DNA from 2 places in the Phosphitispora fastidiosa genome. Region 2 is predicted to be linked to the other one. Evidence: a T-box and tRNA genes for the amino acid it is inferred to sense, from the RefSeq annotation. Region 2 holds a T-box; the other holds one or more tRNA genes.

Evidence for each region. A T-box is a leader RNA that pairs with one kind of tRNA and senses whether it is charged. The one in region 2 lies ahead of metG (methionine--tRNA ligase), so its partner is inferred to be a tRNA-Met.
Region 1: it encodes a tRNA-Met, which carries the amino acid that the T-box ahead of metG (methionine--tRNA ligase) is inferred to sense. The anticodon was not compared.

The regions. Positions count from the first base shown of each region.
Region 1 covers NZ_JAHHUL010000003.1:218,271-221,441, forward strand. Annotated here, with positions in the region: gene Ga0451573_RS05010 (nucleoside recognition domain-containing protein) at 1-129, shown strand, start outside; gene Ga0451573_RS05015 (hypothetical protein) at 168-344, shown strand; gene Ga0451573_RS05020 (DUF2238 domain-containing protein) at 384-989, shown strand; gene Ga0451573_RS05025 (S1C family serine protease) at 996-1,898, shown strand; tRNA gene Ga0451573_RS05030 (tRNA-Met) at 1,944-2,019, opposite strand; gene Ga0451573_RS05035 (transcription initiation factor TFIIIB) at 2,100-2,294, shown strand; gene Ga0451573_RS05040 (ABC-F family ATP-binding cassette domain-containing protein) at 2,346-3,171, shown strand, end outside.
Region 2 covers NZ_JAHHUL010000015.1:10,418-13,588, reverse strand. Annotated here, with positions in the region: gene metG (methionine--tRNA ligase) at 1-1,438, opposite strand, end outside; T-box leader at 1,513-1,786, opposite strand; gene Ga0451573_RS13285 (AbrB/MazE/SpoVT family DNA-binding domain-containing protein) at 2,085-2,339, shown strand; gene rsmI (16S rRNA (cytidine(1402)-2'-O)-methyltransferase) at 2,421-3,171, opposite strand, start outside.

The sequences.
Region 1 (3,171 bases), on a different contig from region 2:
ACCCTGCTTTTTGTCGCTATCGGGGCCAATGGGTGGGTACTGCTGGCATTCCGTTTTGCCGCATCCATATTGGTGACCTGGGCAGTGGGCAGGTTCCTGATGCCTGCGGGCAGGGAAGATACTGCATGAGGCAGGGGAATATAATTTAACTTGGGGGGAGAAATGTTATGAATGTTGATGCAGTAAGCTTTGACTTCGCCAGGTCTTTATGGCAGATTGTTAATCTATTAGTCCTCGTACCTTTGATACTGTTGAGTATTGGTTTACCGATATATTTGCTGGTGAAAATTAAATCTATTGATAAAACATTGAAGGAAGTACTGAGGAAGCTGGAAGAAAAGTGAATTGCAGGCTGAATGTTCTAAGCAAAAGGTGGAGTGAAAATGGAAAACAGGGTCAGCAGGGAACACCTGGGTTTGCTGCTTATTTTCCTGGCAGTATTTGTCTGGTCCGGAATCGGGCCAAAGGATTACTATACATGGGTTCTTGAAGTTCTGCCCGCTGTAATTGGACTAATAGCGGTTATAATTACATATAACCGGTTCCGAATGACAAACCTGATATATCTGCTCATCTGTATTCACGCAATAATCCTGGTTGTGGGGGGACACTATACTTATGCTGAAATGCCGGTCTTTAACTGGCTCAGGGATGAGTTCGGCCTGGCCAGAAACTACTATGACCGGCTGGGGCACTTCGCCCAGGGCTTTATCCCGGCGCTTATAGTCAGGGAGGTTTTACTCCGGAAAACGCCTTTGCAGCGTGGCAAAATGTTGTTTTTCCTGGTTGTCAGTGTGTGCCTGGCGATAAGCGCCTTTTATGAATTCATTGAGTGGTGGGTAGCTGTCGCCAGTGGTGAGGCAGCTGAGGACTTTCTGGGTACTCAGGGGGATGTGTGGGATACCCAGTGGGATATGTTTCTGGCTTTTTGTGGGGCGATTATTTCACAACTGGTTTTAAGCAGAAGGCATGATAAGCAGTTAGGGTGAGGATGAGTGGCCAAGGAGCGGAAAAACTGGGATGACCCCATAAATCCGGAAGACAGTAAAGAGCTGGATCTTGAATTAATAGAAGAACTCAACTTTAAGGGCACGGAGGTTGAAGCTGTAGAAGGTGAAACCGTGGAAGATAAAGCTGCAAAAAATGGCACCGCAGCGGATTTTTCCGGGGTTGACCGCCCCAAACGAGTTGTCCTCAGGGTAATAGGCCTTTTTGTGGCAGTAGCTTTTTTGGCTGCCATATGGGGCAACTGGTTTCGCATTATAAATGCACTTCCCCTGGATTTCCTGGCAGAATCCCAGGAGCTTTCCCAGGACCCCGGGATTCAGAAATTACAGCAGGCGGTTGTCAGGGTTGAGGTTTCCGGAAGCCGGGGGACCGGATTTAATATTGACCCTGAGGGTCTGATTGTAACTAATGAGCATGTGGTTGACAAGGCCCAAAATGCGGGGGTGGTATTTCAGGATGGCAGCTATTACAGTGGCAAGGTGCTGGCTGCTTATCCCGATATTGACCTGGCTGTAATAAAAATAGCGGGCCGGAATCTGCCCAGTCTGGAACTGAAACCTGATTCTGCCGTGACAGCAAATATGGAAGTGCTTATTATCGGGAACCCCCTTGGTTTTACCGATGTCGTCACCCAGGGCCGGGTCACCGGCAGTGTTAAGGTAAGGAGTTGGGCGGTGCCGGTCATCATGATTGCCGGTGAAATCAGGAGCGGGAGCAGCGGCAGCCCGGTTCTGAACGATAATGGCCAGGTTGTTGCAGTGGTTTTCGGGTCGGTGGCTTCTGATAAAGCTAAAGGAAAGGGACAGCGGAGAGCTTTGGCTGTGCCGGTAAAGTATTTGGACAGGTTCTTTGGGGAGCAGGGTGAAGATGGGACTTATCCTAAAAAGTAAAAGTAAATAAAAAAAAGAACCTCTCGGTTCTTTGTGTTTTTAAATTGGTTGCGGGGGAAGGACTTGAACCTCCGACCTTCGGGTTATGAGCCCGACGAGCTACCAACTGCTCTACCCCGCGTCAATCAACTTGTTTAGTATAACACATGTTACAGGGGAATGCAAACCGGATTTTTGCAGTAAAATTTAGGAGGTGGGTTTGTGGATAAGGATTTTAGGTGTCCGGAGTGCGGTTCAAGGAAGATTGGGAAAGGGAAACTTGATGGTTATGCAGTACTGCGTCCGGCAGACAAGCTATTCAGTACGGGATCAGCGATTATTGCCGAGGTATGCTCTAATTGTGGTTTGATTATTCAATGGAGGGTAAAGAAGCCTGAGAAATTCAAGGGACAGTAATTTGACTTAACAAGGGGACTGTGATTATACCTAACAGAGGATGTGAAAACAGTGAATTTGCTGTCAGCAGAAAACCTGACGAAAAGCTATGGACTGAAAACACTTTTCAGTGATTTAACCTTTGGGATTGCAGAAGGGGAAAAAATAGGTCTGATTGGAATAAACGGCACCGGGAAGTCTACTTTGCTAAAGCTGTTGGCGGGGAAAGAAACTCCGGATCAAGGGGAGGTTACTGTTGGCAGCGCTGTGCGGGTTGCTTACCTGCCGCAGAACCCTGATTTTGATGATGAGGCGACGGTACTGCAGCAGATTTTTAATAACAATGACTATATAAGTAATGACCATATAAATAAAGATCCCTGGCAGGCTGAAAGTGAAGCCAAGACTATCCTCACCAGGCTGGGGATTTACGATTTTGATGCCATCGTGGGTACTCTTTCAGGGGGCCAGAGAAAAAGGGTAGCTTTGGCAGGGGCTTTGCTTAGCCCGGCTGATCTGCTGATCCTCGATGAACCGACCAACCATATTGATAATGAAACTGTGGGATGGCTGGAAATTTATTTAAATAGGCGTCGGGGCGCCCTGGTAATGATAACCCATGACAGGTATTTCTTGGATAGGGTGGTCAACCGGATTATTGAGCTGGAGAACGGCAGGCTGTATAGTTATCCCGGCAATTACAGCAAATACCTGGAACTAAAACTGGAACGGCATGAACAGGAAAGATCGTCAGAGCTCAAGAGGTTAAATATTCTGCGGAATGAACTGAAGTGGATTAAAAGAGGGGCTAAAGCCCGCACAACCAAACAGAAGGCCCGGATTGAAAGGTTTGAGCGGCTCAGGGATGAGGCCCCGGACGCTAAACCCGATAAGATGG
Region 2 (3,171 bases):
CCGCATTCTTGAGCCCGGTTTGTTCCCAGATGCGCGGAGGTAATGTCGGCATAAAGGGAGCAACCATAATAGTGATGACCCTGATGCTTTCCATCAGGTTGTAAAGGACCGTGCCCAGACGCGCTCTTTTATTTTCGTCTTTAGCCAGCAGCCATGGGAAGGTCTCATCAATATACTTGTTAGCTCTGCTGATAAATCGCCATACTGCCACCAGAGCGTTACTGAGTTCGTAAGTTTCCATAAGCTGCTCATATTCCTCAACAACCGCGCCTGCCGTCTTTATCAAATCCCTGTCGATGTCATCATATTCATCCGGAGACTGCACCGCACCGGCAAAGTACTTTTCTACCATAGCCACAGAGCGGCTCACTAGGTTGCCCAGGTCATTGGCCAGGTCAGAATTAATCCTCTGTACCAGCGCCTCTTCCGAATAATAGCCATCTGCGCCAAAAGGCAGTTCCCTTAACAAATAGTAACGTATGGCATTGACTCCGTACTTATCAATCAGCACTAATGGATCTATTACATTCCCTTTGGATTTGGACATCTTCCCGCCTTCAAGCAGCAGCCATCCATGAGCAACTACCTTTTTAGGCAGTTCAATTCCCGATGCCATCAAAATTATAGGCCATATGATAGTGTGAAAACGCACTATGTCCTTAGCCATAAGATGGACATCGGCAGGCCAGTATTTATTAACCAGAGAATTATCCGGTTGACCTCCCGTCAGCGCCGAATAATAGTTGGTCAATGCATCAATCCACACATAAATTACATGTTTGGAGTCAAAGGGAACCTTAATCCCCCAGTCAAAGGTTGTCCTGGAAACGCATAAGTCCTCAAGACCCTGTTTAATAAAGTTAACCATTTCATTGCGGCGGGATACAGGCTGAATAAATGCAGGATTGTCTTCAATATGCTTCAGCAGGCGATCGGCATATTTCGACATTTTAAAAAAGTAACTTTCTTCCTTAACAAGCTCTACCGGACGCCCACAATCAGGGCAGACCTTTCCCTCTGCCTGACGTTCGGTCCAGAAGGTTTCGCAAGGGGTGCAGTACCAACCTTCATACTCTGATTTGTATATGTCCCCCTGTTCGTACAGGTTAACAAATATCTCCTGGACAACCTCTTTATGTCTGTCTTCCGTGGTCCTGATGAAGTCGTCATATGAGACTTCCAGCGCCTTCCAGAGTTCTTTAAACCCGGCCACAATCCGGTCCACATATTCCTTGGGTTCCATGCCTCTCTCTTTGGCAGTACGCTGAATTTTCTGGCCATGCTCATCAGACCCTGTCAGGAACCGGGTGTCAAATCCCTTTAGCCGCTTATACCGGGCAATGGTATCAGCTGCCACAGTGGTGTATGCGTGACCGATATGTAATTTGTCACTGGGATAGTAAATCGGTGTGGTAATGTAGAAACTTTTCCTGACCATAATCTCACTCCTCTTTATTTGGATACACTTTAAACGGTCCACAAAAACGAAAAACCCACGCCCCGGAAAATAACGAAAGGGACGAGGGATATCCACGTGGTACCACCCTTTTTTACTTTGTGAAACACAAAGCCTTATACAGGTACAGAATGTATTATCTGAACAGAAGGAGTTTTCTATACCTGAAGCCTGTTAACGGAGCTTATCCGGCACAGCCTACTTTCTTAACAATTTCAGCCTGCTGTTCTGGGGCCATGTTCAATACAGTTTCTCCGGCTGGGCTTTCACCTACTCCCTGCTCTCTGGGCGGATAATCCCGTATTTACTCTTCCCCTTCATTACATTTCGGAAACCAATTTTAATGAGTATAAACAGATAATAACTATAAAACTGCCTTTTGTCAAGTTTTCCCTGGAGTTGCATCATATATACACTGGTTCCGAATATATCCTCGTTGTACCCCCTTAAATATCTGCCCACTTTCGTATTTTTTTAGAGCGGATTGTTTTTTGCCAAAGCTTGACTACCGGCACTATGGCTGCATAATTTGGCAGAATTCTTTCTAAAAAAGTGGTTGACTTTTAATGGAATCACTGGTATCATTTACTTGTAAATATTTGTCGAAAGTCGCTGGGAGGTTATAAGTATGAAATCAACAGGAATTGTTCGCAAAGTTGACGAGCTCGGACGTGTCGTGATTCCGATTGAGCTGCGCAGAACTCTTGGCATTGATGAAAAAGATGCACTTGAGATTTATGTGGACAGTGAAAAAATCATTCTCAAAAAATACGAACCCGCTTGTATCTTTTGTGGAAACGCGGATGATGTGCAGCACTTCCGCGGAAAAAATGTTTGCAAAGAATGTGCCCACGCAATGGCCGATGCGGCTGATGCGCAGTAAAAGTTTAAAGTTTACCTTGTAGAATAAAGAGAAGGACTTCTTTTAAAGGAGTTCTTCTCTTTTTTACCTTAATTAACCGACTTATTTACCTTCAGCTTCCAATACGGCAGTATATACAGCGTTTCTGCCTGTGCCTGTGCGACGGGCAACTTCCTTAATAGCTTCTTTTTTATCCCACCCCCGGGTGACTAAATCAATTACCATTAGAGACAGACCGGAAGCTTCATGAACCTGAGGGTTTTTTTCATCTCCTTTAATGCCTTCCAGGACTATGACAAACTCTCCCTTAGGACTTTTTTCCTCAAAATGTCTAACTACATCTGACAGCAATCCCCGCACAACTTCTTCATGGATTTTGGTAAGTTCCCTGGCTACAGCAACTTTCCTGTCTCCCAGCAGTTTTTGTATTTCCTTTAGTGTTTTAATTATCCTGCGGGGTGACTCATAAAAAACCAGGGTCCTTTCCTCAGACTTCATCTGTTCCAAAACCTTATTCCGCTCTTTTTTAACCCTGGGTAAAAATCCTTCAAACACAAACCTGTCTGTTGGCAGTCCCGAACTTACCACTGCACTAACAAGCGCCGCCGGGCCCGGAACCGGAACTACCGTAAACCCTTCATTTATTGCCAGACATACCAGTTCATATCCGGGGTCCGAAATTCCAGGTGTACCGGCATCAGAAACCAGAGCCACATCTTTTCCGGCATTGAGCTCAGATATCAGAATCTGCCCCTTTCCTTTTTCATTATGCTCATGGTAGCTGGTAAGGGGGGTATGAATATCATAATAGCTCAACAGCTTCCTGGTGTGCCTGGTATCTTCGGCAGCTATA